3 regions of the Enterobacter sichuanensis genome follow, and region 3 is predicted to be linked to each of the others. Evidence: predicted binding sites of a transcription regulator. Region 3 holds the regulator's gene; each other region holds the start of a gene.
What was found. Region 3 encodes PhoB, which activates phosphate uptake and scavenging genes when phosphate is short. Its sites were predicted from a motif close to CTGTCATAAAACTGNCNNAT; they were not measured.
Positions count from the first base shown of each region.

Region 1: C1N69_RS05410 (PhoX family protein) is a predicted target of PhoB. The motif match lies at 6,916-6,935, and genes of this name have one in related genera.
Region 2: kdgR (DNA-binding transcriptional regulator KdgR) is a predicted target of PhoB. The motif match lies at 6,111-6,130, and genes of this name have one in related genera.

Region 1 is NZ_CP027986.1:1,162,696-1,173,590, reverse strand. It holds gene C1N69_RS05430 (Gfo/Idh/MocA family protein) at 1-892, opposite strand, end outside; gene C1N69_RS05425 (sugar phosphate isomerase/epimerase family protein) at 885-1,910, opposite strand; gene C1N69_RS05420 (MFS transporter) at 1,926-3,164, opposite strand; gene pheP (phenylalanine transporter) at 3,394-4,782, opposite strand; gene C1N69_RS05410 (PhoX family protein) at 4,885-6,858, opposite strand; gene C1N69_RS05405 (TonB-dependent receptor) at 6,986-9,172, opposite strand; gene yahO (DUF1471 family periplasmic protein YahO) at 9,357-9,632, opposite strand; gene C1N69_RS05395 (ABC transporter ATP-binding protein) at 9,783-10,814, opposite strand; gene C1N69_RS05390 (ABC transporter permease) at 10,816-10,895, opposite strand, start outside.
Region 2 is NZ_CP027986.1:2,795,514-2,806,408, reverse strand. It holds gene yebS (membrane integrity lipid transport subunit YebS) at 1-64, opposite strand, end outside; gene C1N69_RS13545 (GAF domain-containing protein) at 197-694, shown strand; gene proQ (RNA chaperone ProQ) at 791-1,477, shown strand; gene prc (carboxy terminal-processing peptidase) at 1,497-3,545, shown strand; gene htpX (protease HtpX) at 3,739-4,620, shown strand; gene C1N69_RS13525 (MFS transporter) at 4,670-6,043, opposite strand; gene kdgR (DNA-binding transcriptional regulator KdgR) at 6,222-7,013, shown strand; gene C1N69_RS13515 (YobH family protein) at 7,079-7,318, opposite strand; gene mgrB (PhoP/PhoQ regulatory lipoprotein MgrB) at 7,479-7,622, shown strand; gene C1N69_RS13505 (YebO family protein) at 7,697-7,987, shown strand; gene C1N69_RS13500 (MBL fold metallo-hydrolase) at 8,011-9,000, shown strand; partial or broken gene C1N69_RS13495 (DUF2627 domain-containing protein) at 9,526-9,670, shown strand; gene cspE (transcription antiterminator/RNA stability regulator CspE) at 9,683-9,892, shown strand; gene ftsI (peptidoglycan glycosyltransferase FtsI) at 10,112-10,895, shown strand, end outside.
Region 3 is NZ_CP027986.1:1,012,993-1,023,887, reverse strand. It holds gene malZ (maltodextrin glucosidase) at 1-1,248, opposite strand, end outside; gene proY (proline-specific permease ProY) at 1,412-2,785, opposite strand; gene brnQ (branched-chain amino acid transporter carrier protein BrnQ) at 2,866-4,185, opposite strand; gene phoR (phosphate regulon sensor histidine kinase PhoR) at 4,595-5,890, opposite strand; gene phoB (phosphate response regulator transcription factor PhoB) at 5,912-6,601, opposite strand; gene sbcD (exonuclease subunit SbcD) at 6,789-7,994, shown strand; gene sbcC (exonuclease subunit SbcC) at 7,991-10,895, shown strand, end outside.

The sequences.
Region 1 (10,895 bases), 150 kb from region 3:
TCTGGTTTGCCTGTGCGCGATGGCCGATCCACAGCTGCTGCGGGCTCTCCTGATCCCACGCCACCGACCGCTCGCTGCCGTTGATCTCAAACGTCAGGCGGTTTTTGCGCCCGGCGCTCACCTGCGAGACGCTAAAGCTGCCCTTGCTGCCGTCGTCAAAGCGGAACAGCACCGAGCCGAAGTCTTCGGTGGTGACCGGCTTGTCCTCATAGCGGGCGTGCTCCTCGTGCACGAAGGTCTGATTTCCGGCCACGCTAGCCTTGCGCGTCGGCCAGACGATAGCGAGGTCGGCCATCACCTCGGTGATGCGGCGGCCGGTGACAAACTGCACCGTGTCGCACCAGTGGGAGCCGATATCCGCCACCGCGCGCGACGCCCCGCCCAGCGCGGCATCCACCCGCCAGTTGTAGTCGGTTTCGAGCAGCATCCAGTCCTGCAGATAGCTGCCGTGCGCGGCAAATACCCGTCCGACGCTGCCCGCGCGTAGCATGCTCGCGGCCTGTCGCACCATCGCAAACTGGCGATAGACAAAGCTGACGCCGTGTACCACACCCGCCTGCTCTGCCAGCACCACCAGCTCGCGGGCCTCGTCCGGGGTCATGCACAGCGGCTTCTCGGAAAAGACGTGCTTTCCCGCGCGCAGGATCTGGCGGTTAATCTCTGCGTGCAGGTGATTTGGCGTGCAGTTGTGCACCACGTGCAGATCGGGATGTGCGAGTAACGCATCCACGCTGCCGTAGGCGTGCGGGACGTTAAGCCGACGCGCTTTTTCCTGCGCCTGCGCCAGCGAGCTGTCGCACAGCGCGACGACCTGCACAAAACCCAGGCGCCTGAGCGCCTCGATATGCGCCGGGCCGATAAACCCGCTGCCGATAATGCCGACGTTAATCATGGCTGCCTCCTGCCGCGAAATCGTCAAACGCGCGCCCGGAGACCGGGATAATGTGGCGGCGGATAAACTCGCTGCCTTCGCGGGCACCGGTATCGCCATCCTTCAGGCAGCACTCCCACTCCAGTACCGCCCAGCCGTCGTAGTCGTACTGCGTCAGTTTGCTGAAAATGCCCCTGAAGTCGATCTGCCCGTCGCCCAGCGAACGGAAGCGGCCGGCACGGTTGATCCACGGCTGATAGCCGCCATACACCCCGCTCCGCGCGCTGGCGCGGTATTCGGCATCCTTCACGTGGAATGCTTTGATGCGCGCGTGATAGATGTCGATAAAAGCCAGGTAGTCCATCTGCTGCAGCAGCATATGGCTCGGGTCGTAGAGAATGTTGCAGCGCGGGTGGTTATCCACCAGCGCCAGAAAACGCTCAAACGTCACCCCGTCGTGCAGATCTTCCCCCGGATGCAGCTCAAAACAGACGTCTACGCCCTGTTCATCGAAGGTATCCAGAATCGGTCGCCAGCGAGCTGCCAGCACCGCGAACGCCTCCTGGAAACGCTGCTCGTTATGCGGCGGCCACGGGTAAAAAAACGGCCAGGCCAGCGAGCCGGAGAACGTTGCGTGCGCTTTCAGACCCAGTCTGGCGGAGGCGATCGCCGCCTGCTTCAGTTTCTCCGTGGCCCACGCCCGGCGGGCCGCATCGTTACCGCGCACGGACGCGGGCGCGAAATGGTCAAACGCGTCGTTGTAAGCCGGGTTAACCGCCACAAGCTGCCCTTCAAGATGGGTCGATAGCTCGCTGATGACAAGCCCGTGTGCGGCCAGCTTAGCGGTGACGTCATCGCAGTAGGCCTGGCTCTCTGCGGCTTTCTCTACATCAAAAATGTGCGGATGATTGCAGGGGATCTGCACCGCTTTATAGCCCTTATCTGCCGCCCACCCAGCCAGGCCGTCGAGCGAGTTAAACGGGGCCTCTTCGCCAATAAACTGCGACAGAAAAATACCGGGTCCTTTCATCGTCCTCATACCACCTCCAGAACGTTACGCCTTGTCATCGTCATACCTGAACGTGAGAAGGAAAATAAGCGCGATCGCCGCGGCGGCCACCGCCGGGATCCACCAGAATGTCACCCACGCCTGCGGCACGGTATGACCTGCCACCAGGCGGTTGTAGAGCGCCCCGGAAATCTGCGAGCCGAGCAGCATCCCGATACCGTAGGTGAACATCACAATCATGCTCTGCGCCTGGCCTTTTACTTTTTCGCCCGCCACGCGGTCGGTGTAGATAAAGCCCACCACAAAGAAGAAGTCATAGCACACGCCGTGCAGCAGAATGCCAATGTACAGCAGGAAACGTCCCTCTTCGCTCACGCCGAGGGCAAACATGGCGTAACGCACGAACCACGCCAGCATGCCGATCAGCAGCATAACTTTCACGCCCAGGCGGCGGAACAGCAGCGGGATCACCAGCATGAAGACGATCTCCGACATCTGCCCGAACGACATCGCAGTGCTGACATCTGCAATCCCTGCGTCTGCCAGATAAGACGCGGTATAGGCGTAGTAGGTACCGAGCGGCACGGAAATCAGCATCGCGCAGACGGAAAAGACGAAGAAGTGACGGGTTTTAAGCAGCGCGAAGGCATCCGCGCAGAACAGATCGCGCACCTTAACCGGCAGCCCTTTAGCGGGGGCTGGCGTGTGTGGCAACGTCAGGCTATAGAGGGCCAGCAGCACGGAGCTGGCCACCGCCACCTGGAAGATGGTGACGCTTGCCGCCACACCGGTAACGCCAATAAATATCCCCGCCGCAATCCAGCCGATAGTGCCGAATACGCGAACCACCGGGAAGGTTTTATCGACGTTTGCCAGGCTGTGAAACGCAATGTTGTTGGTCAGCGCAAGGGTTGGCATGTAGCAGAGCGTGTAGCCAAACAGCAGGCCGATCAGCAGCGCACCGTTTTCAGCAATCAGCGCGCCCGGCACAAACCACAAGATCGCCGCCCCGGCGAGATGCATCACCGCCATGACCTTTTGCGAGGCAAAGAAGCGATCCACCAGCATGCCAAGCACAAACGGCGACAGAATAGAGGCGATTGGCCCGGCAGAGAACGCATCACCAATCAGCAAAGACATGTTGTGCTGGGTCATCACCAGACCCAGCGTGACCGACCAGCTACCCCAGATAAAAAACTGCAGAAACATCATCAGCGACAGCCGCGGCACCAGCAGCCGGTGCTGCGCTATCGCCTTTCCACTACTTTCAGTTGTTGACACCATGACGAGCCCCACCCTCAAAAAGTAATCGATTACAAAACAGTTCAGGTAAAAAGTAATCGATTACAAAATAAAGATCCTGTGGATCGTAGAAGATTTGGGAGGGGGGTCACGATAAAGGTAGAGTGGTGCTTTGTAGGCCCGGTAAGCGTAGCGCCACCGGGCTTGAAGACGGGTGCGGTCTGGTGCCCTCACCCCGGCCCTCTCCCACAGGGAGAGGGAGAAAACCGTGCTACTTTTTCCGCGAGAGCTTGAACGCGATAAACAGGAATACGACCCACACCGGCAGCAGCAGCGCGGACAGGCGCATCGCATCCATGGTGCACATCAGCACCAGAATCAGCCCGAGGAAGGCGATACAGAGGTAGTTGCCCGCCGGGTAGAACAGCGCCTTAAACTGCGTCTCACGCCCCTTGCGGCGCATGGCGGCGCGAAAGCGCAGGTGCGCCAGGCAGATCATGATCCAGTTCAGCAGCAGCGTGGCGACAACCAGCGCCATCAGCAAACCAAAGGCAGATTTCGGCAGCAGGTAGTTAATCAGCACCACCAGCGAGGTAATGGCCCCTGAGAGCAGCAGAGAGTTGACCGGCACGCCACGGCGGCTGACGCGGGTGAGGAACTTCGGCGCATTGCCCTGCACGGAGAGACCAAACAGCATACGGCTGTTGGAGTAAACGCCACTGTTATACACCGACAGCGAGGCCACCAGGATAACGAAGTTCAGCACCGAGGCTACCACATTGCTGTTCAGATCGTGGAAAATCATCACAAACGGGCTGCTGTCAGATTTCACTTCCACCCATGGATAAAGCGCCAGCAGCACGACCAGCGAACCGATGTAAAACAGCAGAATACGGTACACCACCTGGTTGACCGCTTTCGGAATGCTTTTATGCGGATCGCGCGCTTCAGCGGCGGTGATCCCAATCAGCTCCAGCCCGCCGAACGAGAACATAATGACCGCCAGGGAGAGGATCAGCCCCTTCCAGCCCGTGGCCAGGAAGCCACCGTGCTGCCAGAGGTTGTCGATGGTCGCTCGTTCGCCGCCGTGACCGGAGAACAGCAGCCACAGGCCAAAGCCGATCATGCCTATAATCGCCAGCACCTTAATCAGCGCGAACCAGAATTCGGTTTCACCATACAGGCGTACGTTCACGAGGTTGACGGCGTTGATGATAATAAAGAAGGCAGCGGCCCAGACCCACGTCGGGACATCGGGCAGCCAGTACTGCATATAGATGCCTGCGGCGGTCAGTTCGGCCATTCCCACCAGCACAAACATCACCCAATAGTTCCAGCCGGAGAGGAAGCCTGCGAACGGACCCCAGTATTTATACGCAAAGTGTGCGAAGGAGCCTGAAACCGGCTCTTCAACGACCATCTCGCCAAGCTGGCGCATGATCAGGAAAGCGATAATGCCGGCAATGCCATAACCCAGCAGCACCGCCGGACCGGCCATCTGAATGGCAGGGCCGATGCCGAGAAACAGCCCGGTACCGATTGCGCCGCCAAGGGCAATTAACTGAATATGTCGATTTTGCAAACCACGTTGCAGCGTCGGATTCTGTTCCGACGAAGCTTCAGTGCTACCGTTGCCTGAAGCGGATGACGCGTCTTTCACGTCCTACCCCTGTCTCTTTTTTAGAAGGGGCACGTTTTAACACTTCATGCTGGCGGTAGCAAGTTTAACGCCGGGGCACGTTATGCACCCGGCGATGAAAGGTTATGAGCCGATGATCCCGCCATCCGCTTTGGTGATCACCACCGTTGAGGAACGCGGGCGTCCGCTCGGGTTTGCATCTGGCCAATTGGAGACGGCACGCGGATTGGCCGGGTCGGTAATATCATCCCCGCCCTCCCCCGGATGTTGAATATTAATGAACAGCGTCCGGTTGTCCGGCGTAAACGCAATCCCGGTGATTTCACACCCGCGCGGTCCGGTCAGGAAACGGCGGTACTCATTGGTACCCGGAATGGTGGCCACCATCTGGTTATTGCCCATCCCCTCGTAGGCTTTCTTGTTAATGGTGCTGGAAGAGACGTCGGTCTGGATCCACAGTACCCCCTGGTGATCGAACGACAGGCCATCGGGGCTGCCGAAGGCCGCCCCCTGCATCGAACCTTTGGCCTTCGGATCGTCACTGTCGGTACGCCCGGCCATCACCAGAATATCCCATTTAAAGCGTGTGGCGGCAGGATCGGCCCCCTCTTCGTGCCAGTGCATAATATGACCAAACACGTTATTAGCGCGCGGGTTGGCGGCATCAACCGGCGCCTTACCCTCCTTCCCGCGATCGCTGTTGTTGGTGAGCGTACAGTAGACGCTGCCGCTGGCGTGCGGGTCGACCGCTATCCACTCGGGGCGATCCATTTTCGTTGCCCCCACCACGTCAGCCGCGAGGCGGGTTTTAATCAGCAGATCGCCCTGGTTTTCAAAACCGTGGTCTTGATCCAGACCATTTTGCCCGAAGATCAGCGGCAGCCAGTCGCCGCTGCCCTCCTCGTTGAAGCGGGCAACGTACAGCGTGCCGGACGTCAGCAACTGCATATTGGCTTCACGGTTTGCAGGATCGTATTTTTTGTCCGAGACAAATTTATAGATGTACTCAAACTTCTGGTCATCCCCCATATAGACCACCACGCGGTTATCGGCGGCGAGCGTGACGGCTGCCCCTTCATGCTTGAAGCGGCCCAGGGCGGTGTGTTTACGCGGCGTGGAGGCCGGGTCGTAAGGATCAATCTCCACGACCCAGCCGAAGCGGTTGGGTTCATTGGGGGTTTTATCGACGTTAAACCGCTCATCCACTTCGTTCCAGCGGTAGGAGTCATCGCTGTCGCTGATGCCGTAGCGTTTTTCCAGCGGGTTGAGATCGGCTTTTTTGACAAAAATATCCGACCAGTTCTCCTCGCAGGTGAGATAGGTGCCCCACGGCGTATGTCCGTTGGCGCAGTTTTGCATAGTGCCCAGCACGCGCTCCCCTTGCGGATCGGCGGCGGTTTTCATTAAGTCCTGATGCCGTGCCGGACCGGTAAGCGCCATCGGGGTATTGACGGTAATACGGCGGGCATAAGAAGAGGGACGAACGACCTGCCAGTCGCTGCCCGTTTTCTTCACCTCCACCACCGACACGCCCATCGCGTTCTGTCCCTTACGGGCTTTATCGAGACTCCAGTTCGCCGTGCCGTCGGTAAACAACATCCCGTTGTCGATGTATTCATGGTTCAGCGCCAGCAGGCCATGCGCCGGGTTTTGCTCCCCTTGCGGCAGACTAAACCACGCCATACCGTCGTGGTGCATGCCCGCCTGCACGGCCTGTTCGTCCGTGGTATTGCTGGCGTCCGGCTTAAACGCCGGCATGTTATCTTTGATACCCGTCGGGTCGCCCCAGCGATAAAACGGGCGGGCAATATAGCCTTCCGGCACCCTGACCGTATCTTCCGTAGAGACGTCGATGCTGGTAAAGCCCAGGGAAACCGCTTTTGCCAGCGCGGAAGGCTGTGATACCGCGGCAATGGCGTTTTCGGGTTTGATCAGAAAGGGGAATGAAACGGCAGCGCCCGCCACGGCGCCCATCTGTAAAAAACGGCGGCGGGAGAGAAACATCTGCGCAACCTCGGAGAATACCGGGTTAGCGCTGCGGTTATTGATTTCGTCGCGATGTTCTTTTTTAAATACGGATTTCAGAGGTCTGCCCATAGCGGCTTCCTGTCATTGGCCAAGAGGTAAGGAGTTGGCGACCAGTCTAAGAAGCTTTTATTACAATTTTATAACACGATGAGGGCGGTGTGGGGCGTCCCTGCCCCGGATAACGAGGGTGGAACGCTTAGAACGTGTAGCCAACCGAGACCTTAAAGGTGCGCGGCTCGCCCTGCGTAATATAGGTACCGGAATCGTCCACGCTGGCCCAGTAGTTTTCATTGGTCACGTTGTCGATGCCTGCACGTACCGTCATCTGGTTTTCGTTGTGATTTACCGCGAAGCGATAGCGCATCCCCAGATCCAGCGTGGTGTAACTGTCGAGCTTTTTGCTGTTCGCGAGGTCGGCATACTGCGTGCCGGAGTGGTTTACGCGGGCGGTGGCGGTCAGCCCCTCGATCGGCTTGATGTCATATTCCGCGCCCAGCACGGCGTAAAAGTTCGGGACACCAATGGCATCGTTACCCTGGTTGAGACCGTTGTTGGTTTTGGTCAGCTCCGCCTGCAGCCAGGTGGCGCTGGCGTTGAGGCGCATCCCCAGCATCGGCTCGCCGAAGACATTTAGCTCCACGCCGCGGTTGCGCTGCTCGGCGTCCAGGCCGTAATGCTTCGTCTGGCTGTCGAGAATAGCGGAAGGCATTTTGATTTCGAACAGCGCCAGAGAGCCGCCCACGCGACCGAAGTCGGCCTTCACGCCCACTTCGTTCTGTTTAGAGTGAACGATACCGGTGCTCTGCCCGTAGTTAATGGCGGTGTCAGGGGCGTTTTTACCCGGCTGCAGCGCTTCGGTATGGTTAGCATAAAGAGAGATCTGCTCCCACGGCTTGTAGACCACGCCGTAGGTTGGCATCCAGCGGCTGCCGTCGAAGCCATCGGCATCGTTTTCCGCGCCGGTCACTTTGTTATACCCGCGAATGACCACTTTCTGATAACGTGCCCCGGCGGTAAACAGCAGCGTGTCGTCCAGCACGCCCAGGGTATCGCTCAGCAGCCAGCCCTGCGTGCGGGTGCGTCCGCTGGTCAGCGGATCGCTGTATTTGCCGCCCAGGCCGTTGAAGTTTGAGCTGTCCGGCATATCAACCCCGGTGTTGTGGTAGATATTGGTGGTCGGGTTGTCTGCCGCCGCGGACATTTTCCACGCGATTTTTTCGTTTTTGGTCATCGCGGAGTAACCCACGTTCACCTTGTGCGACACAAAGCCGGTCGTAAAGTGACCGCGGATCCCCGCCATCCCACTGACGGAATCGCTGATGCGATTGGTATCAAGGCGGCTGACCGTGGCCTTTCCGCTTTTGTCCAGCAGCTTCGGTGCGCTGTAGGTCCCTTCTTCATGAGCGTGCTGCGCGCCGAGTCCGGTATACGCCGTCCAGCTGTCGGTGATGTCGTATTCGCTGCGCCACATCCCGAATTCGTTCTCGATGTTGCTGTAGGCCCACTTCTGGGAAATGTTGCGATCGTTTTTCGGGGGCTCCGGCACAAAATCCACCGCCGAAATATTGACGCTGGTCGGGCTGCCGTGGAAGGTTTTCTTCTGGTAGCCGAGATCCAGCGAGGTGCGGAAGTTGTCACCTTTGTAATCCAGACCGGTGGAGAGCAGCGTGGTGCGGCGGCGATCGTTCGGTACGCCGGTTTCCCCTTCGCGATGGACCAGATTCACCCGCGCGCCAAACTGGTCGTTGTCGCCGTAGCGACGGCCCGCATCCAGCGTGGTGCCAACCTGGGAATCCGAGGTGTAGTCCACGCCGACTTTCGCCTGCGGGAGTTCGCCGGCGTGTTTTGGCTCAAGGTTGATCATTCCGCCCACGCCGGAGCTTGCCGCGCCGTTCATCAGGGCGTTTGCCCCTTTGAAGATCTCAATCCGCTCGACCATCTGCGCATCCACCACCTGACGCGGAAGGACGCCGGACAGCCCGCCAAAGGTCATATCGTCCCCGTCAAACTTCAGGCCGCGGATGCGGTAAGTTTCCGCGCTGTTGCCATACCCCTGAACGTATTGCACGCCAGCGTCATTAGCGACCACATCGGCAATGGTTTTCGCCTGCTGATCGTCCACCAGCTTTGCGGTGTAGCTGATGATATTAAAGGGTACATCCATGGCATTCTGCTCGCCGAGCATCCCCATACGCCCGCCGTTCGCCACTTGTCCGTCGAGGAAGGCCGGCACAAGCTGGTCGCCGCCGGGGGTAAAGTCGCTGGCTGGTGCCGACTGCACAACGAGAGTCTCTTCTTTTTGATTATCCGCCGCGTAAGCGGAATGTGTCGCCGCACCGACGGCGAGCGCCAGCAGCGTTTTATGTAATCTGGTGTTGTTCATCATTAACCCATTTGAAAGTGCGCGCAAAAATGACCCGTGAGCGGGCCTTAGAATCTATTGGTTGCAATGCAAATGAGAACTATACGCATTATCTATGCGTTAGCAAGTGTCACCGCGTTCATACGGGAGGCGTGGTAAGCGATGAGGGGAATAGCCACCCCGTGTTGGGGTGGCTGCAGTGACATTACTTTTTCTTGTAAATATTGGCCGTACCGTGAATTTTATTGTTGGTGTTCCCGGAGGTGAGCACCAGGACATCAGCGCCTTGCTTATCGGCTTTCTCGATCAGTTCTTTTTTAGCATCATCGATAGAGACTTCACCTGAGGTGTTTACCGTACCGATTTTCTGATATTGAGACTCAACTTTCTTAAACTCCTCCTTCGTCAGAAGCTCAGCAGCGAAGGCATGAGTTGTAAAGAAAAACGCAGTTCCCAACAAAACAGCAATTGTCTTTTTCATAACCTTTTTTCCTTGAGATTAATCAGCAACAACGAAAAGCCCCACTCATTATGGTGAGGTTTTATGAGCATGGTAGATAAACTCAGGTAATGCCATAGGTCATGGAAAATTCTTTTATAACAACCCGTTGCATGAAATTACTAACGAATATTAAGAATATTCAAATACCCGCGCAGTGCCAGCAATATCAATGCGTACCGCGGTGCCAGGGTTCCATCCTGGCTGGCTTACGGTTTTCAGAACCACGGGTTGTTGCTCCCCGGCTAACGCAAGGGTGAGCGTCGACAACTGGCCGGTAAAGTCCACATCAAGGATCGAGATCGGGCTTTCATGCGCGGCACATGCCGTCACGCGCAGCTGCTCAGGACGCAGCATCACGCGGCCCTGCCCTGTTGCTTGTGTGTTGTCCGTTGGCACCTCACCCAGCGCGCACACGGCATAACCGGCAGCAAGCTGAGCAGGCAGGATCACGGCATCGCCAAGAAACAGCGCCGTCTCTTCGTCAACGGGACGGGTGTAGACCTCATAAGGGGTCCCCACCTGCGTGAAACGCCCGGCGCGCATTACGGCCACCTGTGTGGCAAAGGAGAGCGCTTCGTTCTGATCGTGGGTGACCAGAATCGAAGCCACGCCTGCTTCCGCCAGCAGATCGGCCGTGGCTTTACGCGTCGTGGCGCGCAGGCCGGTATCCAGCGCTGAGAACGGCTCGTCCAGCAACATCAGTGAAGGACGCTGGGCCAGCGCACGCGCCAGCGCCACGCGCTGCTGCTGTCCGCCGGAAATCTCATGCGGCCAGTGCGTCGCAAGCTGCCTGTCCAGAGAGACCATCTCCATCAGCGCCTCAACGCGCTGGCGTTTCTCGTGGCGGGTGCCTTCCAGCCCCCAGGCGATGTTATCTGCCACGTTAAGGTGCGGGAACAGCGCCCCTTCCTGAGGAACAAAACCGATCCGGCGCAGGTGGGCGGGCACAAAACGGTTTTCATCGAACAGCGTTTTTCCCTGCATGACAATGCGCCCGGTATCGGGCGTTTCAAACCCGGCAAGGATCCGCAGCAGCGTGGTTTTACCCGACCCGGATGGCCCGACGATCGCCGTCCTGCTTCCCGGCGCAACGCTCAGGTTCAGGCTGTCGAGCACCTGCGCATCAGCGAACGATTTAGAAATGGCGGTTAATTCAAGCATGTCATAGCCCTGCAATTTTTTTCGACTGCATATAGAGAATGGCGGTCAGCGGGAGGGAAATCAGGATCATCAGCATCGCGT
Region 2 (10,895 bases), 1.8 Mb from region 3:
CCTGGCTTACCGTATGGACAGTTATCTTTTTTTTCGGCGTAATTTTGGTTGTTTTTAAGGCCATCAGCTGCGCACAAATAAGTATTGTTGAAAGTTATAATAACTCATGAACGGATTCATCTTGAGCATGAGCGCATTTAATGCTTATTTTAATAGGCTATGCGGTAATTTTGTAAGACAACTAAGTGATTGAATAATGAACAAAACAGAATTCTACGCGGATCTGAACCGCGATTTTAAGGCATTGATGGCGGGTGAGACCAGCTTCTTAGCCACTCTGGCAAATACTAGCGCATTGCTGTTTGAACGTCTCTCTGACGTGAACTGGGCTGGCTTTTACCTCCTGGAAGGGGAAACGCTGGTGCTTGGCCCGTTCCAGGGCAAACTGGCCTGCGTGCGCATTCCAGTTGGTCGTGGTGTCTGCGGCACCGCGGTGGCTGAGAATCAGGTACAGCGTGTGGAAGATGTGCATGCGTTTGACGGTCACATTGCCTGTGATGCCGCCAGTAATTCTGAAATCGTTCTGCCGCTGGTGGTAAAAAATCAGATTATTGGCGTTCTGGACATCGACAGTACGGTCTTCAGTCGCTTTACAACCGAGGACGAACAGGGGCTGCGCGAGCTGGTGGCGAATCTGGAAAACGTACTCGCAGCAACCGATTATCAAAAATTCTTTGCGAGCGTCGCAGGATAATCAACGGATAACGTAGCATTTACGGATAGCGTCATTATAATGACGCCTGTTCATGCCTGCGCTTGTTGGCAACGTCCGTTGTAATCAGGAAATTTCATGGAAAATCAACCTAAGTTGAATAGCAGTAAAGAAGTTATCGCATTTCTGGCCGAGCGTTTCCCACAGTGCTTCAGCGCTGAAGGCGAAGCTCGTCCCCTGAAAGTCGGTATTTTTCAGGATCTGGTAGCGCGCGTTGAGGGGGAAATGAACCTCAGCAAAACTCAGCTGCGTTCCGCCTTACGTCTTTATACTTCGAGCTGGCGTTACCTGTACGGTATCAAACCGGGCGCGACCCGTGTGGATCTCGACGGCAATCCTTGTGGTGAGCTGGACGAGCAGCACGTAGAGCACGCGCGTAAACAGCTGGAAGAAGCCAAAGCACGCGTTCAGGCACAACGTGCTGAACAGCAAGCGAAAAAACGTGAAGCCGCAGCGGCTAATGGTCAGGAAGACGCGCCTCGTCGCGAGCGTAAACCTCGTCCTGCGCCACGTCGCAACGACAATAACGATCGCAAACCGCGTGCTGACAAACCAGCAGCTAAAGCCCCGCGCGCCCCTCGTGAAGAGCCGCGCCATACGCCAGTTTCTGACATTAACGCTCTGAGCGTAGGTCAGGCACTGAAGGTGAAAGCGGGTAACAATGCTATGGACGCCACCGTACTGGAAATCACCAAAGATGGCGTTCGTGTACAGCTGACTTCTGGTATGTCAATGATTGTACGCGCAGAACACTTGTTGTTCTGAAACGGAGGCCAAGCCTGGCATGAACACTTTTTTTAAGCTCACCGCGCTGGCGGGCCTGTTTGCCATAACAGGTCATGCTTTTGCAGTGGACGATATCACCCGTGTTGATCAAATTCCGGTACTCAAGGAAGAGACGCAGCACGCGACGGTGAGCGAGCGCGTGACCTCACGTTTTACCCGTTCGCACTATCGTCAGTTCGATCTCGATCAGGCCTTCTCGGCCAAAATCTTTGACCGCTATCTGAACTTGCTGGATTACAGCCATAACGTTTTGCTCGCCAGTGATGTCGAGCAGTTCGCTAAGCGCAAATCCGAGGTGGGTGATGAGTTGCGTTCAGGCAAGCTGGATCTGTTCTACGATCTCTACAACCTGTCGCAAAAGCGCCGCTTCGAACGCTATCAGTATGCGCTAAAAGTGCTGGAACGTCCGATGGACTTCACCGGCAACGACACCTTTAATCTGGACCGCAGTAAAGCGCCCTGGCCGAAAGATGAAGCCGAGCTGAATGCGCTGTGGGACAGTAAAGTGAAATACGACGAACTGAGCCTTAAGCTCACGGGCAAAGATGAAAAAGAGATCCGTGACACGCTGACGCGCCGTTACAAATTTGCCATTCGTCGTCTGGCGCAGACCAACAGTGAGGATGTCTTCTCGCTGGCCATGACGGCCTTTGCGCACGAAATCGATCCGCACACCAACTATCTCTCTCCGCGCAACACCGAACAGTTCAATACTGAAATGAGCCTGTCTCTGGAAGGTATCGGCGCGGTGCTGCAGATGGATGATGATTACACGGTGATCAATTCGATGGTCGCAGGTGGTCCGGCATCCAAGAGTAAAGCGATTAGCGTCGGCGATCGTATTGTCGGTGTGGGTCAAACTGGCCAGAACATGGTTGATGTGATCGGCTGGCGTCTTGATGACGTGGTTGCGCTGATCAAAGGCCCGAAAGGCAGCAAGGTTCGTCTGGAAATTCTGCCAGCCGGAAAAGGCACCAAAACCCGTATCGTTACCCTGACCCGTGAGCGTATCCGTCTGGAAGACCGCGCGGTGAAAATGTCGGTGAAAACCGTGGGTAAAGAGAAGGTGGGGGTCCTGGATATTCCGGGCTTCTATGTGGGGCTGACCGACGATGTGAAAGTGCAGCTGCAGAAGCTTGAAAAGCAGAACGTCAGCAGCGTAATTATCGACCTGCGCAGTAACGGCGGCGGTGCGCTGACGGAAGCGGTTTCACTCTCTGGACTGTTCATTCCTTCTGGTCCGGTGGTTCAGGTCCGCGATAATAACGGTAAAGTCCGTGAAGATGCCGACAACGACGGCGTGGTTTACTACAAAGGCCCGCTGGTGGTCCTGGTTGACCGCTTCAGTGCGTCCGCGTCTGAAATCTTTGCCGCTGCCATGCAGGATTACGGCCGTGCGCTGATTGTGGGCGAACCGACGTTCGGTAAAGGGACCGTTCAGCAGTACCGTTCCCTGAACCGTATTTACGATCAGATGCTGCGTCCGGAATGGCCAGCGCTGGGGTCGGTTCAGTACACCATTCAGAAATTCTACCGTGTGAATGGCGGCAGTACGCAGCGTAAAGGCGTGACGCCAGACATCATCATGCCGACAGGCACGGAAGAGACGGAAACCGGCGAGAAGTTTGAAGATAACGCCTTGCCGTGGGACAGCATCAATGCCGCGACCTATGTCAAAGCCGGCGATATGACCCAGTTTGGTCCGGAATTGCTGAAAGACCATAACGAACGCATCGCGAAAGATCCTGAATTCCAGTACATCATGAAGGACATTGCTCGCTTCAATGCCATGAAGGATAAACGGAATATTGTTTCTCTGAACTACGCTCAGCGTGAGAAAGAGAACAACGAGGATGACGCAACCCGTCTGGCGCGTATCAACGACCGCTTCAAACGCGAAGGCAAGCCGTTGCTCAAGAAACTGGACGATCTGCCTAAAGATTACCAGGAGCCGGATCCGTATCTGGACGAGACGGTGCATATCGCACTTGACCTGGCGAATCTGGAAAAAGAGAAGCCTGCCGAGCAGCCCGCTCCGGCAAAATAATCTCCCAACAGGCACAAGACATTGTGCCTGTTTCTTTTTGTTCTGCATCCTTCCGTCAGCCAGCTTTTCAATTGTGTAAAGTTGTGTCTTTCTGGTGACTTACGCCCGCCGGATGCTTGAAAATAGCCGCAATACCCATACGATGTGGGTAATCGCATAGTGCGTTTTGTTAAACTGAGGTAAAAAGAAAATTATGATGCGAATCGCGCTCTTCCTGCTCACCAACCTGGCGGTGATGGTGGTTTTCGGGCTCGTGCTAAGCCTGACAGGAATTCAGTCGAGCAGCGTTCAGGGTCTGTTGATTATGGCGCTGCTGTTTGGTTTTGGTGGCTCTTTCATTTCCCTGCTGATGTCGAAGTGGATGGCACTGAAATCGGTAGGCGGTGAGGTCATTGAGCAACCGCGTAACGATATGGAACAGTGGCTGATGAATACGGTGGCGCAGCAATCCCGTCAGGCCGGTATCGCCATGCCGCAGGTCGCCATTTACCATGCTCCGGATATTAACGCTTTCGCCACGGGTGCCCGTCGTGATGCGTCACTGGTTGCCGTGAGCACCGGTCTGCTGCAGAACATGAGCCGTGACGAAGCCGAAGCGGTTATTGCCCACGAGATCAGCCATATTGCCAACGGCGACATGGTGACCATGACCCTGATTCAGGGCGTAGTGAACACCTTCGTTATCTTCATCTCCCGTATTCTGGCGCAGATTGCGGCAGGTTTTATGGGGGGGAACCGCGACGAAGGCGAAGAGAGCAACGGTAACCCGCTGATCTACTTTGCCGTCTCAATGGTGCTGGAGCTGGTATTCGGTATTCTGGCCAGTATCATCACCATGTGGTTCTCACGTCACCGTGAATTCCACGCGGATGCCGGCTCTGCGAAGCTGGTCGGTCGTGAGAAGATGATTGCTGCCCTGCAGCGTCTGAAAACCAGCTACGAGCCGCAGGAAGCGAACAGCATGATGGCCTTCTGCATCAACGGTAAATCAAAATCGCTGAGCGAGATGTTTATGTCTCACCCGCCGCTGGATAAGCGAATTGAAGCGCTGCGCAGTGGGGAATACCTGAAGTAAGTAAAGCAGCGTACTAAGCCGGGCAGGAGACTACTCCGCCCGGCTTTTTTTATGCCTGAACCCTGGGCTGGGTCACCCGCAGGCCGCTGACGATAGCCGCAAGGGTGGCAAGTACACCGGCGGTGAGAAGTGCAACATGGTTGCCGTTCTGGCCCGCGAGGTTAAACATCAGGGCGACCAGCGCCGCACCGGTGCTTTGTCCCAACAGACGCGCGGTCCCCAGCATGCCGCTGGCCCCACCGCTGCGATGACGTGGCGCCGAAGTGATAATGGTGTGGTTGTTAGGGGACTGGAACAGGCCAAACCCCGCTCCGCACAGCACCATGCGCCAGATGATATCCAGGTCTGAAGGCGACGACGGCAGCAGTGCCAGCGCGAAAAGCCCCGTCGCCATCACCGCCAGCCCCAGCGCACCCAACAAACCGGCGTGAACGCGTTCGATCAGATAGCCCGCCAGCGGGGCCATCACCATTGTTGCCAGCGGCCACGGGGTTAACAGCAGCCCGGTCTCTACTTCTGAACGGCCAACCACACTCTGCAGGAAGAACGGCAGCGAAACCAGGGCCAGCATCTGGGCGCAGAACGAACAGACAGAGGTGCAAATGGAGAGTGAAAAGAGAGGGATCCGCAGCAGATCAACCGGCAGTAAAGGCACCGGCAGAGCAAGCTGGCGGCGAACAAAGAAGAAGCCTGTCACCAGCAGTGCGAGGAGTTCCACCCCGGTAAGCATCAGCGATTGCCCCTGCGCAAAACCGCTCAGGGCGGTAATCAGCAGACCAAAGGTGAGGGCATTCATCACCGCGCTCGCCACATCGAAGCGCGGCATGGTGCTTTTCGGGCCGTTAGCGGGAAGAAAACGCAGGGCAAAGAAGATGGCCACCATTCCCAAAGGCACGTTTATGGCAAACAGCCATTGCCAGGACGCAACGGACAGGATCGCCGCCGCGATGGTTGGCCCGGCAGCGGAAGAGACGGCGACAATAAACGAGTTTATCCCCATCCCGCGGCCCAGATGGTGCTGTGGATAAATTAAGCGGATCAGCGCCGTGTTGACGCTCATGAGCGCCGCGCCGCCAAAACCTTGCGCAATGCGCGCCAGCGTCAGGGTATGCAGTGAATCCGACAGGGCGCATAGCAATGAGGTGAGAGTGAAAACCACCAGACCGCACTGATACACCCGACGGTAACCGAACATATCGCCGAGGAATGAGAACGAAAGCAGCGAAACCACAATCGCAATCTGGTAGGCGTTAACAATCCATATCGAACTGGCCGGGGAGGCATGCAGGTCGCTGGCGATGGTTGGCAGGGCAACGTTTGCAATGGCGCCGTCAAGGACGGCCATTGAGATACCAATAATGATGGTTGCTATCGCGCCATAGCGCTGGGGTAAAGGCAGACCATCGGAAAGATTCTTTTCCATCAGGAGTAAAAAGCTCAGCGTGAAATTATTCTCAGGGTAACTATTTTAGCACTGTTACTGGCGCGATATGTCGCAGATTTGTAACGAAGTAAACGGGGACTGATTGCAGGTGACATGACGGGAACTTATAATAAAAACCGGTTCTGATTTTTATAAAACACTCTCTATGAGGTGGTAAATGGCTATTGCGGATTTGGATAAACAGCCAGATTCTGTTTCTTCCGTGCTGAAGGTGTTTGGCATCTTACAGGCGCTCGGGGAAGAGCGTGAGATTGGTATTACAGAGTTGTCGCAGCGTGTGATGATGTCGAAAAGCACCGTTTATCGCTTTTTGCAAACCATGAAGTCACTGGGGTACGTTGCCCAGGAAGGCGAGTCTGAAAAATACTCTCTGACGCTGAAACTGTTCGAGCTGGGCGCCCGTGCATTGCAAAATGTTGACCTGATCCGCAGCGCTGATATTCAGATGCGTGAAATCTCGCGTCTGACCAAAGAGACCATCCATCTCGGCGCGCTGGATGAAGACAGCATTGTTTACATCCATAAAATCGACTCCATGTATAACCTGCGTATGTATTCACGCATTGGACGTCGCAACCCGCTCTACAGTACCGCTATCGGTAAGGTTCTGCTGGCGTGGCGCGATCGCGATGAGGTGAAGCAGATCCTCGAGGGCGTGGAGTACAAACGCAGCACTGAACGAACCATAACCAATACGGATGCGCTGTTAACGGTGCTCGATCAGGTGCGTGAGCAGGGGTATGGCGAGGATAACGAAGAACAGGAAGAAGGGCTGCGCTGCATCGGCGTGCCGGTGTTTGACCGCTTTGGTGTGGTGATTGCGGGCCTGAGTATCTCTTTCCCGACCCTGCGCTTCTCCGAAGAGCGTCTGCACGAGTACGTAGCGATTCTGCACACGGCCGCGCGTAAAATTTCTGAACAGATGGGTTATCACGACTACCCGTTTTAATCGTTGTTAGCATAAAAAACGCCGCATCTGTTGCGGCGTTTTTGTGTCTGAGGCCAGGAGAGGGGTTAGCCATTATCAATGACAACGGACGTTTTACGCAGCACAGGGCAGTTGGTTAAACCAATAATCCCGCTATCAGTATGCAGATATTGCGCCGTGCTCAGTCCTTGCGCGGTTAAGTATTTACATTGAATGCCGAGTCCGGCTGCATTTTCGTTGCTTCCCGCGAGCACGCCGTAACCCGTTAACAGAAGACCCGTCCAGACGACGGCCAGTGCAATAATTGTTCGAATGATTAATCGCATCATTACCTCTTTTATCGTTGTTATCATACATTCAGCCTAAACGGTTTACGCTCTGAAACAAGTGCAGAATTCTTAAAAAGGGGTGATGGCGGTACAGTTAGTCCTTGTTTAAGATAAGCGTGTTAACCTGGTGGCATCAGGTCTTTAAACGGAGTGTGGAGTGAAAAAAATACGCTGGGTGATTCTGATTATCGTGCTGATAGCGTGCGTGGTGTTATGGACGCAGACTATCAATGTGATGTGCGATCAGGATGTACAGTTTTTTAGCGGCGTTTGCGCAATCAATAAGTTTATTCCGTGGTAATACGCATTTTTTCTCAAGGTGATTTCCTTCCTTCGCGCCAGTGGTAAAATAGACGTTTTTATTGAGGTGGTGAAATGGGTGAGTTACTGAATTCAGGGCTGCTGAATATGGCATCCCTGATGATGTCTTTGGTGGTGCTGCTTGTGGGCCTGGTTGTTTGGTTTTTCGTGAACCGCGCCAGTTCACGTACGAACGAGCAGATCGAACTGCTGGAAGCGCTGCTCGATCAGCAAAAGCGCCAGAATGCGTTGCTTCGCCGTTTGTGTGAAGCGAACGAACCGGAAGAGAAAGACGCGCCCAAAGACGCGGTTGCTGAAGACAAGAAAGACGAAGACGACTTTATCCGCCTGGTGGCTGAGCGTTAATCTTTTTGCGTTGGGAGGTGGCCGTGGTCTGGAAAAATCCCTGGTATGACCCCTCCCTGAACCATCACACCCCAAACGGTTTTCGTAATACCCAACCTGGTGGACATCAACCCGGCGACCTTGACCGCTGGCGTAAAGCGCGTAAAGAGGCCGGTCTACCGAAACCGCCCACACTGGGTTATGACAATTTTATCCGCCAGTGGTGGCAACCCGCTGTGCTGACGCAACCGCATGAAGATGGCGTATGGTGGCTGGGGCATGCGAGCGTGTTGCTGCAGATGGACGGCAATATCCTCCTGACCGACCCGGTATTTTCATGGCGTGCTTCTCCGCTTCCTTTTCTCGGACCACAGCGCAGGACGCCTCCCGCACTGTCTGTCGACAAGCTTCAGCGACTTGATGCGGTCGTCATCTCCCATAATCACTACGATCATCTTGATGACGCGACCATTCGCCGTATTCTCAGGCGTTTTCCCAATGTGCAACTCTTTGTTCCTCTTGGCCTGGCTGCCTGGTTTCGACGTCGGGGAGCAAAACAGGTGGTTGAACTCGACTGGTGGCAAAGTTTCACCTGGCAGGGAATGACGCTCACCGCTGTACCGGCGCAGCACTGGAGTATGCGCACGCCGTGGAACCGCAATCGCTCGTTATGGTGCGGCTGGGTTATGGAAGGACGACACCACCGTTTCTGGTTCAGCGGTGACACCGGGTATTCTCCTGAACTGCTGTTGATACCGGAACGTCTGGGGCCGGTTGATGTGGCCGCATTACCGATTGGTGCCTATGCCCCAAGATGGTTCATGGCTGTCCATCATATGGATCCGCAATCGGCAGTGGCGTTATGGCAGCAGCTGGGGTCGCCACTGGCGTTTCCCATTCACTGGGGCGTGTTTGATCTGGCGGATGAAGCGCTGGATGAACCCGTGCAGGAGTTAATTACTGTGCTGGATAATTTAGCACCAGTTAACCATTCCTTCAGAATATTGAAAATTGGTGAATATTTATCCTTATAAACGAAGCGACAGGTTTGAGCATATATTCTGTATAAACGGGTGCGTGAGATTGTTTTATTTTTATCGAAACGTTTTGCTTGCCTTCTTTTGATGCAGCGTCATAAAAATTTCATTATTTTGGTGCATAACACTGTTTATAACCTGGTGCATTTTAATACAGCAGCGGGCAGATTATTAACACGGTTTTTTCCCTGAAACAATTTGGTCGCGTTACAATGATTTAAGCATAACTTTTCACAATTTGTTCTAACTCAATCATTGCGTAAGATTTCTTTTCCCGTTCGCTGGACGCTTTGGAATGATTGAGCTATGTTAAAAATGTCTTAGATTACAGCGACTGTGAGAGCGGCGCTGGGGCTTTGTAACGTAGCAGGGCTGTCTGTTCGCGATGCGCATAATTGTGCAGAACCTGGCAGGCACTGTTCGAATTTGTGCGGCGGATCGAGACATGTTTAAAAATGGCTTGCCATATTAAACATTGTGTGTGATAACACGTTTTGGGTCAAACGAGGTACAGTTCTGTTTATGTGTGGCATTTTCAGTAAAGAAGTCCTGAGTAAACACGTTGTCGTTGAATACCGCTTCTCTGCCGAACCTTATATTAGTGCCTCATGCAGTAATGTCTCAGTTTTATCTCAGTTAATGCCTGCGGGCTAAGAAAACACTCTAAGGAATTTTGCAAATGGCAAAGATTAAAGGTCAAGTTAAGTGGTTCAACGAGTCTAAAGGTTTTGGTTTCATTACTCCTGCTGACGGCAGCAAAGACGTGTTCGTACACTTCTCTGCAATCCAGGGTAACGGCTTCAAAACTCTGGCTGAAGGCCAGAACGTTGAGTTCGAAATTCAGGATGGCCAGAAAGGCCCTGCTGCAGTTAACGTAACTGCTATCTGATCGAACCGCTGCTGACTGAAACGCGCCGCGTTTCAATCTCAGATATAAAGCCTCGCATCACGCGGGGCTTTTTTATGTCCCTTATCTTTCAAAATATTACGATCTGCGGCCTTGTTAGTAACTTGTTGCAAAGCTGCGAGGTTCGTAGCACTGTTTTGCCACCTTCTTACCGGCTTTTCCCGTTAAATCAGGGCGTTGTTTTACAGCCCTGGGGTACAGGTGAAAAAGAAATTGATAACGGCCGCCGGAAATTTCACCCCGGCGCGTTTTGCTCTGCTCTGTCTGGCGATTTTTTGTAGTCTGGCGTTTCTGTTGGGCCGCGTTGCCTGGCTGCAAATCGTCAAGCCTGACAATCTGGTGAAGCAGGAAGATATGCGCTCCCTCCGTCAGCTGGCGATTGATGCGCCGCGCGGCATGATAATGGATCGCGAAGGCCGTCCGCTGGCGGTGAGTGTGCCCGTCCGGGCCGTCTGGGCCGATCCCAAAACGGTGCTGGCAAAAGGCGGCGTCGGCGTTGATGAACGCTGGCAGGCGTTAGCGAACGCGCTGCATCTCTCGCTGGATACCCTCTCGGCACGCATCAACGCCAATCCCCAGGGGCGTTTCATTTACCTTGCCCGCCAGGTGGATCCCGCGCAGGCAAAGTGGATCGACAAACTGAATTTGCCCGGCATCAATTTACGCGATGAGTCCCGCCGTTTTTATCCGGCTGGCCATGTGGCTGCGAACCTGATTGGTTTCACCAATATCGACGGGCAGGGCATTGAAGGTGTAGAGAAGAGCTTCAATACGCAACTGACGGGCAAGGCGGGGGTGCGGCAGGTGCGGGAGGACCGCTATGGTCGCGTGGTTGAAAACCTGACCGAAGTTGCCCCCGTACCGGCGCATAACATCCAGTTGAGTATAGATGAGCGGCTGCAAACCATCACCGAAGATGCACTCGATAACGCCGTGGCCTGGAACAAGGCCGAGTCGGGCGCCTCCGTGTTAATTAATATCCCCA
Region 3 (10,895 bases):
GATATGATTCGGATCGTAGGAGATGTCGGTGTTGGCGAGGAAACCCCACAACGGGAAGGTGAAGCCGCGGTAGTTCATCGCCGCGTCTTCCGCATCGGCCTGCAGCCACTGACGCGCGTCGCCAAAGTGTTCGCCAAACACAAACGCCTCAGGCTGGGCCGCTTTCGCCGAGCGCGTGATCCCGGCGACGTGCTGAAGGTTATTCCGCGCCCCGCCCGCCTCACCGAGCATATGCACCACGTCCAGACGCCAGCCGTCCATATTCCAGGGTGCCTTCAGCCAGTGACGGACGATACTGTTTTCACCGCCGTAAACTTCATCGATAAGAGAAGGCGACTGAAAATCCAGCTTCGGCAGGCTCGGGTAGCCCAGCCAGTCCAGCGCACGGCCCTCCTCGTTAAAGCTGTACCAGTCGCGCTGCGGCGAATCCGGGTTATGACATGCCCCGCCCATCGACTGATTATGGCGGTCAAACCAGGCGTGAGAATCGCCGCTGTGGTTGAATACCCCGTCGAGAATAAGGCGCATGCCTTCATTTTGCGTATTCTGACGCAGGCGCAGCAGCGCCTCATCACCGCCAAACTGCGGGTCAACGTGGCGATAATCTTCGGTATCGTATTTATGTACGCTCGGGGCTTTAAACACCGGGTTGAGATACAGCGCCGTTACGCCCAGTTTTTTCAGATACGGCAGCTTCTCGCTGATGCCGTCCAGATCGCCGCCGTAAAAAGTCGAGCCGCCAGCCTGCGCGGTTAACGGTTCATCCCACGCTTTCAGAATGATGTCATGGCCCGCTGCATGGTGGTAATAGACCTTATCCTGTTCGGCAGTTCGCTTCTGGCTGCGGGCAAAACGGTCCGGGAAGATCTGGTAAAAGACCTGATCGTTAACCCACTGCGGGCCGTTATCCGGGTAATCAACGGCAAACTGTTCCAGCCGTGCAGGCGGGAAACGGCTAAATCCCTGCGGGGTAAACCACAGCTGGCGGTTATTCCACAGCAGTTTGAAGCTGTAGCGACGGCGCGGCTGGCCGCTGCTCAGGTCGATATTCGCCCGCCACGCCGTGATCCCCGGCTGCGGCTGGCTGCGCTGTTTATGCATTTTCAGCGTGGTTTCTTCATTATCCACTTCGGCGCGGAGCGTCACGCGTTCAGGCTGGTTTTCCCCGGCCAGCCAGAGCGTAATCACAAGGTTGTCTTTGTTTTGCTTAACAAATGGGGCAACCGGAAGGTGCCAGGCATTTAACATCACGAATCCCCTTTGATGAAATTGACGTCACCTTGCCACAGGGTGGTTAAGGATAGCTCACCATGATGTGATTTATTGGGGGAGGAGGACGGGGGAGGAGTTTTTTTCGGGGGTAAAAGGGAGTGTAGGCCGGGTAAGCGCAGCGCCACCCGGCATTTTTACCTTACTGCGCTTCCGCCAGCTGGCGGTCGCGGCGGCACTTAAACATCCAGCCCACCAGCAGCAGCACGATCCACGCACAGCCGACGTAGAGAGAAATACGGGTATCCGGGTGGTAGCCAATCAGGCCAATGATAAACACCAGGAAGATCAGCCCGACGACGGTCGTTGCGACACCACCCGGAACTTTGAACTTCAGCGCTTTCGCCTCATCCGGCGAGAGACGACGGCGGAACGCAATCTGCGACAGCAGGATCATGATCCACACCCAGACGGTTGCGAAGGTCGCGAGAGACGCAATCACCAGGAAAACGTTCTCCGGCATGATGTAGTTCAGGTAAACCGAGAACAGCAGCGCAACGGTCATGACCACGACCGTTACCCACGGCGTGCCGCGACGTGAGGTTTTAGCGAACACCTTCGGCGCACTGCCCTGCTCCGCCATGCCGTGGAGCATACGGCCCACGCCAAAAACGTCACTGTTGATCGCGGAAAGTGAGGCGGTCAGCACCACAAAGTTCAGAATACTGGCCGCAAACGCGATGCCCATATGCTGGAAGGTCAGCACAAACGGGCTACCGTTAGTGCCCACCTGATTCCACGGGTAGATGGACATAATGACGAACAGCGTCCCCACATAGAACACCAGAATACGCATCGGCACGGAGTTGATGGCGCGTGGAATGGATTTCTCCGGGTTTTTTGCTTCCCCGGCGGTGATACCGATAATCTCGATACCGCCGTAAGCGAACATCACCATCTGCAACGACATCACCATGCCGAGCCAGCCGTTGCTGAAGAAGCCACCGTTGCTCCAGAGGTTATGGATACCGGTTGGCTGACCGCCGTTGCCAATCCCCCAGATGATGATACCGAAACCGGCCACAATCATGATGATGATGGTGGCGACTTTGAAGAAGGAGAACCAGAACTCCAGTTCGCCAAACACCTTCACGCTCATCAGGTTAACGGCACAGATGATCAGCACCACGCTCAGGACCCAAATCCAGTGCGGCACCGCCGGGAACCAGACGCCCATATAGATGCCAAACGCCGTTACGTCGGCGATCGCCACAATCAGGATTTCGAAACAGTAGGTCCAGCCGGTGATGAACCCGGCCAGCGGGCCGAGGTTTTCCTGCGCATAGCGCGAGAATGAGCTGGCGGACGGATTGTGAACAGACATTTCACCGAGGGCGCGCATGATGATATACGCCGCCACGCCGCCGATGATATAGGCCAGCAGAACGCTGGGACCGGCCATTTTGATGGCATCTGCCGAGCCATAAAAAAGACCGGTACCGATAGCAGAGCCCAGCGCCATAAAGCGAATGTGGCGCGTGCTCAGCCCACGTTTGAGTTTGTTAGTGCTTTCCATTTAAATCTTGCCATTCAACACGAAAAAACAAAAAACCACGGGGCCTTAAGCCCCGTGGTTAAACAGTTTGTTGCCGTTGATTAATGGGCGTTTGATGTCACCTGACGCCCTGCAGCACGGTCCCAGATAATCGCCAGCACCAGTGCAACAACGGTAGGCATCAGCCAGGCCAGGCCCTGCTCGGACAGCGGCAGACGCTGTGTCCAGGCTGGCAGTATTTGCGCAAACGCTGATGCTTTAATCCCGTCAAGGATACCAAAAATCAGGCTGATAAACATGGCTGGCGCAATAATTCGTGAGGAGTTATTCCACCACGGGCGAGTAAAGCTCAGCACCACCAGCACGATACACGGCGGGTAAATCGCTGTCAGCACCGGAATCGAGACCTGAATCAGGTGGCTCAGACCGAGGTTAGACACCGCCATGGAGAAGATACCGAGGATAAACACCAGGGTGCGGTAAGAGAGCGGCAGATACTGCGCGAAGAACTCTGCACAGGCGCAGGTCAGGCCAACCGCGGTCACCAGACACGCCAGGAAGATCAGCGCCGCCAGCAGCATACTGCCCGCGCCACCGAAGGTGTGCTGGACGTAAGCGTGCAGGATAGCCGCACCGTTCGCGTTCTGATCCACCAGCATGGCGCTGTCGGAGCCCAGACGGAACAGCGCCAGATACAGCAGCGTCAGGCCCACGCCAGCCATCAGGCCAGCCCAGATGGTATAGCGGGTCAGCAGGCGCGCTTCGGTCACACCGCGGGAACGTGCGGCATTAACGATAACGATACCAAACACCATCGCCCCCAGCGTATCCATCGTCAGATAGCCGTTCACAAAGCCGTTAGAGAACGCGGCGTTTTTGTAGGCGTCCATCGCGTCGCTGATCGGGCCTGCAGGCCAGACAACCGCCGCTACCGCCAGGACAATCAGCGCCACAATTTTCAGCGGTGCAAGGAAGTTACCTACGGTATCCAGCAGCTTGCCCGGATAGAGGGAAACCAGAATCACAATCGCGAAGTAAATCAGGCTGTAGATAAACAGCGGCATCGCGCCGTCACCGGTCAGGGGAGCAATCCCCACTTCGAAGGAAACGGTCGCCGTACGCGGGGTCGCAAACAGCGGACCAACAGCCAGATAGCAGACGGTTGCCAGCAGAACGCCCGCCACTTTGCCAATCGGGGTGCTGAGGCTATCCACACCGCCACCGACTTTCGCCAGCGCGATGACGGTCAGCACCGGCAGACCCACGGCAGTAATCAGGAAACCAAACGCAGCCGTCCAGACGTGTTCACCCGCCTGTAAGCCAACCATGGGAGGAAAAATGATGTTGCCTGCGCCAACGAACAGCGCAAATGTCATAAAGCCCAGCGCGATGATGTCACGCGATTTTAAGTGATGGGTCATAAAACCTTACTGCCTGTGGATGTGGTGTTGAAAACATTGAGATTTTCGTCTTCCCTGACGGGACGATACAGCCGAAAAATTACTCAATTTCAGCGGGAAATGCTCCCGTCCTGGCGTGGAGAAGAATAGTTTTTCGATTTACCACGCAAATACAGTCGGTCTGACAGTATCTGGGGCGCAATTTAAACGCTTATAACGTTTAAAGGCAAGGAGGGATCGCAAAACCAGAACAATATGCCAGCATGAAAATACGGACCAGAATAATTCGCTAATTTCATGAAAAAGCCATGGCTAATCATGCGAACAAAAAAGCACCAACCGTATAAAATTCATCCGCGTTTCGCCTGACTGCAAAGCAAACGGGCCAGCAGAGGCTGACCCGTGGAAAGGTAAAATGACACACCGACTGTCAGGCGATCTTTTTGGCAATTAATCGTTCCGGGATCACGAAGCTGAAGCGGGTTCCTTTACCCAGCGTGCTCGCAATATCGAGACGGCTTTCGTGGTGATTCACCGCATGTTTAACAATCGCCAGCCCCAGGCCGCTTCCTCCGGTCTGCCGCGAACGTGCTTTATCCACGCGGTAGAAGCGCTCGGTGAGACGCGGAATATGCTCCGGCGCGATACCCGGCCCGTTGTCCTCCACGCTAAATTCGGCTCCCGTCGGGGTATGGTGCCAGCGCACCACGATGTCCGTCCCTTCCGGCGTATGGTTCACCGCGTTATACACCAGGTTTGAAATGGCACTACGCAGTTCATCTTCACTGCCCAGCACCTTTAGCGTGTTGTCGACCTCAAAGGTCAGGTGATGCCTGTTGTGGCTTAAGGTTTGCGCTTCACCCTCCACGACCCGCAGCATCATTGGCACATCGATGGTGTCATTCAGCGCAAGCGTTGGCGCGGCTTCAATCTTCGAGAGCGTCAGCAACTGCTTCACCAGGCCTTCCATCCGGTGCGTTTGCTCGCGCATGGTGTGCAGCGCTTTTTCGCGCGGCGCACCTTCAAGCGTTTGCTCCTGCATCATCTCCAGATAGCCCTGAAGCACGGTCAGCGGAGTCCGCAGTTCATGGCTGACGTTTGCAAAGAAGTTGCGACGCGCCCCCTCCAGCTGGTGCATCTGGGTAACATCGCGCGCCACCATCAGCCACTGCTTGTCGCTGTAGGGCATCACGCGGATTTCCAGATGGCGACCGTTATTGAGCTTCAGATTGTGCGGTCGGGTAAAATCACGCTTTTTCAGGTACAGCGTGAACTCGGGATAGCGCAGAAGGTTGAGGATATTCTGGCCATTATCATCCGGCCAGCGCAGGCCCAACAGCTGTTGCGCCAGACCATTACACCAGAAGATGGTCCCTTCTTCGGTGGTCAGGATGACCGCATCCGGCAGCGATTCCGCACCGCTGCGAAAACGCTTAATCAGGCTTCCCAGCTCGCGGCGGCGCTTTTTATTACGCATCTGCATCTGATGCAGACCGTACAGCAGCGGCTCCCAGCTGCCGCTTCCCGGCGGCGGCGTCATACTGCGGTCAACCCACAGCCACCAGGAGAGGCGCAGCAGGTTCCAGAAATGCCAGATCAGCAGCCCGGTGACCGACGCCAGCAGAAACCACGGCAGGTGTCCAAGAAAGGCCCCCAGAATGAAGGCCGGAATACAACATAAGATCAGTTCAAAGACGAGCCTTTTCCATGACAGACGTTCCAGCACGCGTCACACTCCTGTCATTGTTCAGAAACGGGTAGAAAAACGATAACCCGTGCCGCGGACCGTCTGCACCATGCGATCGTGGCCGCTCAGTTCCAGCGCTTTTCGCAGGCGGCGGATATGTACGTCAACCGTCCGGTCTTCGACATACACGTTAGTTCCCCAGACGTTATTCAGCAACTGCTCGCGGCTGTAAACGCGTTCCGGGTGAGTCATAAAGAAGTGCAGGAGTTTAAATTCGGTAGGCCCCATGTCGAGGGGATTTTCACCGGTCATTACGCGGTGTGAGGTGGGGTCAAGGCTCAGTCCCTGCATCTCGATCACCTCTTCCACCGCCATCGGTGAAATGCGGCGCATCACGGCTTTAATGCGGGCCACCAGCTCTTTCGGTGAAAACGGTTTGGTAATGTAGTCGTCCGCGCCGGTCTCCAGACCGCGCACGCGATCCTCTTCTTCACCGCGCGCCGTCAGCATCACCACCGGGATGTCGCGGGTCAGCGCTTCACGCTTCAGGTGCTTGATAAACTGCAGTCCGGAACCGCCGGGCAACATCCAGTCCAGCAGAATCAGATCGGGCCAGGGTTCATTCAGCTGGTTCACTGCGCTGTCATAATCTTCCGCTTCAACCGGCTGGAAGCCATTTTGCTCGAGCACGAAGCACACCATTTCACGAATTGGAGCTTCATCTTCTACGACCAGAATACGTCTCGCCATACTTTGCCCTGTCTTATCTTATGTACGTTACAAGTTTGTAATTCGGCGCCATTATGCGTCAGATTTATGACAGATTTATGAAAAACAGTACCACGACAATAGCCAAACTGTTGTTTTATTACAGCGGTTATTTTCCCTTCCCTGAAGGTTTATAATCCTGCTTTCTCTTTTTCGCCACGGATCAGCTATGCGCATACTTCACACCTCGGACTGGCATCTGGGTCAAAATTTTTACAGCAAAAGCCGTGCGGCTGAACATGACGCGTTCCTGAACTGGCTGCTGGAAATGGCCCAGGCGCATGAGGTAGATGCGATTATTGTGGCGGGTGACATCTTTGATACCGGCTCTCCTCCCAGCTATGCGCGAGAACTGTATAACCGCTTCGTGGTGAATTTGCAGCAAACCGGCTGTCATCTGGTGATTGTCGCCGGTAACCATGATTCCGTCGCGACGCTCAACGAATCCCGCGACATCCTGGCCTTTCTTAATACCACCGTCGTCGCCAGCGCCGGGCACGCCCCGCAGATCCTGAAAAAACGGGACGGTACACCAGGGGCGGTACTGTGCCCCATCCCGTTTTTACGTCCCCGCGATATCGTGCAAAGCCAGGCTGGGCTGTCAGGCGCGCAAAAACAGCAACATCTTTTACAGGCCATCACTGAGTATTATCACCAGCAGTACGCCGAAGCCTGCGCCCTGCGCGGCGAACAGCCGATTCCGGTGATTGCGACCGGGCATCTCACCACCGTCGGGGCCAGTAAAAGTGACGCCGTTCGTGACATCTATATCGGCACGCTCGACGCCTTTCCGGCGCAAAACTTCCCGCCAGCGGACTACATTGCGCTTGGGCATATCCACCGCGCGCAGGTTATCGGCGGCTGCGAACACATTCGCTACTGCGGCTCCCCCCTTTCACTCAGTTTCGATGAAACGGGTAAAGCCAAATCTGTGCATCTGGTGAGCTTCACCGGGGGCAAACTCAGCACCGTCGAGACGCTGGAGGTGCCGGTCACTCAGCCCCTGGCGGTGCTGAAGGGCGATCTCGATGCCATTACCGCCCAGCTGGAGCAGTGGCGCGGTGTCGAGCAGGATCCTCCCATCTGGCTGGATATCGAAATCACCACCGATGACTACCTGCATGATATGCAGCGGAAAATCCAGGCGTTGACTGAAGATCTGCCGGTTGAAGTCTTACTGGTGCGCCGCAGCCGCGAGCAGCGCGAGAAAATTCTGCTCAGCGCCCGGCGTGAAACCCTCAGCGAACTGAAGGTAGAAGAGGTGTTCGAACGCAGGCTTTCGCAGGAGGAGATAGACGACGCGAAGCGCGCAAGGCTCAGCGAGTTGTTCTCCCATACCCTGCATGCGCTCAAAGATGAGGATGAAAACGCATGAAAATTCTGAGCCTGCGCCTGAAAAATCTCAACTCCCTCAAGGGCGAGTGGAAAATTGACTTTACCGCTGAGCCCTTTGCCAGCAACGGGCTGTTTGCCATTACCGGTGCGACCGGGGCAGGCAAAACCACCCTGCTCGACGCCATCTGCCTGGCGCTTTATCACGAAACCCCACGTCTGAGTAAGGTTTCTCAGGCGCAAAATGACCTGATGACGCGCGACACCGCCGAGTGTCTGGCCGAGGTTGAGTTTGAGGTAAAAGGGACGGCCTATCGCGCTTTCTGGAGCCAGAACCGGGCGCGCAATCAGCCTGACGGCAACCTGCAGGCGCCGCGTGTGGAGCTGGCGCGCTGCGAAGATGGCAAAATCCTGGCCGACAAAGTGACGGATAAGCTGGAGCAAACTGCCGCCCTCACCGGGCTGGATTATGGCCGTTTTACCCGCTCAATGCTGCTCTCTCAGGGACAATTTGCCGCCTTCCTCAATGCCAAACCGGGCGATCGGGCTGAACTGCTGGAAGAGCTGACCGGCACCGAGATCTACGGCCAGATCTCCGCCATGGTCTTTGAGAAACATAAATCCGCCCGCAGTAGGCTTGAAAAGTGTGAGGCGCAGGCGGCGGGCGTCGTGCTGCTGAGCGAAGAGCAACAGCAGCAGTTACAGCAAAGTTTGCAGGCACTTACTGACGAAGAGAAAACCCTGCTGGTACAGCAGCAAAGCCAGCAGAAAAATTTTCAGTGGCTTACGCGCCATGATGAACTGGTGCGCGAGCAGCAGCGTGTCACCGCGATGCAGCAGCAGGCGCAACAGGCGCTGACGGACGCTGCGCCTGAACTGGCCAAACTCCAGCTTGCTCAACCAGCCGCCCAGCTCCGCCCGCTTTGGGAACATCTGCAGGAGCAAACCGTGCGTCTGACGCAAACCCGGCAGCGAATTATCGAAGTAAATACTCGCTTACAATCCAGAACCGCGCTGCGTGCGCGGATCCGCAATACCGCCCTGCGTAACCACGCGCAGCTTCAGACCGAAATGACCGCACTGGCGCAGTGGCTGGCGGAGCACGAACGCTATCGCCTGTTGGGCCAGGAAATTGCCGGCTGGCGCGCGCAATTCAGCCAGCTGACCCGCGATAAAACGCACATCGCCACCCTTGCCGCACGAATGGCTGAGCTACGCCAGAAGCTGGCAGAGATGCCGGAAAATACGCTGACGCTGACCTCCGATGAGGTGAGCGCCGCCATGGAGCAACAGTCCCGGACGCGCCCGCTGCGCCAGCGGCTAACGTCGCTTCATGCGCGCTATCAGCCACTGCAAAAGCGTCTGCTGCAAAATGCGCAAATCCTGCAAAAAGCCCAGGCGGAACAGGCGAAGCTCACTGAAACGCTGACGCTGCGCCGCCAGCAGTACAAAGAGAAAAACCAGCACTATCTCGATTTGAAAGCCCTGTGCGAAACCGAAGCGACAATTAAGAAGCTGGAGCATTACCGTTCTCAACTTGAGGCAGGCAAACCCTGTCCGCTGTGCGGCTCCAGCGAGCATCCTGCCGTGGAGACATACCGCTCGCTTGAACTGACGGATAATCAACGTCGCCGTGATGCCCTGGAAAAAGAGGTCGCCTCGCTTAAAGAGGAAGGCCTGCTGGTGCTGGGACAGGTCAATGCCCTCACTCAGCAGATCCAGCGTGAGACAGACGACGCGCAGACGCTGTCTCAGGAAGAGCAAGCGCTCGCTAAAGAGTGGCAGGAAACCTGCGCGTCCCTGAATGTCGCGTTAACAATACAGGACGATATCGCGCCATGGATGAACGAGCAGGAACACTACGAGCGCCAGCTTTATCAACTCAGTCAGCGTCTGACCCTGCAAAATCAGCTTCATGAGCAGGAAGCGCAGGAGCGGCAGTATCAGCAGCAGCTGACTGTCGCGCGACAGGCGCTGGAGCACACCATGTTCTCATTATCACTTAACGTCCCGGAAGAGGGAGATGAAGCCGCCTGGCTGCAGGCCCGTGAGGCTGAATTCGCCCAGTGGCAGGAGAAGCAAACGCAGCAGGGTGTACTTCAGGAACGAATGAACGCTCTGCAGCCGCTGCTCGACGCGCTGCCGGTAAGCCATGGTGAAGACACTGAAGCGACTATTCCGGATGACTGGCGCGCCATCCACGACGAGTGCGTGTCGCTGCAAAGCCAGCTTAGTGCACAGCAGCAGCAGGAAGCGCTGGAGCAAGCGCGCCTGCAGCAGTCGCAGACGCAATTCACCGCAGCGCTCTCCACAAGCTGCTTTGCCGACCAGGATGCGTTTCTTGCTGCGCTGCTGGACGAAGCCACGCTTCGTCACCTCGAACAACTTAAACAGACGCTGGAAAACCAGATCCAGCAGGCCGCGGCGCTGTGCGGGCAAGCTAACCAGCAGCTGCAGTCTCATCTGGCGCTGCGGCCGGAAGGGCTCGATGCTGACGCGCCCACGCTGCAAACCCAGCTGCAGCAGCTGGCGCAACAGCTTCGGGAGAACACCACCCATCAGGGCGAGATCCGCCAACAGCTTAAGCAGGACAGCGACAACCGGCAGCATCAGCTGGCATTGATGCAGCAAATTGAAGAGGCTGCGCGTCTGGCAGACGACTGGGGGTATCTCAACGCGCTTATCGGCTCCAGTACCGGCGACAAATTCCGTAAGTTTGCGCAGGGGCTGACGCTGGACAATCTGGTCTGGCTCGCCAACCAGCAGCTTAACCGCCTGCACGGGCGCTACCTGCTGCAGCGCAAGGCCAGCGACGCGCTGGAGCTGGAAGTGGTCGACACCTGGCAGGCGGATGCGGTGCGCGATACCCGTACCCTCTCCGGCGGCGAGAGCTTCCTGGTTAGTCTGGCGCTGGCGCTGGCGCTTTCCGATCTGGTGAGTCACA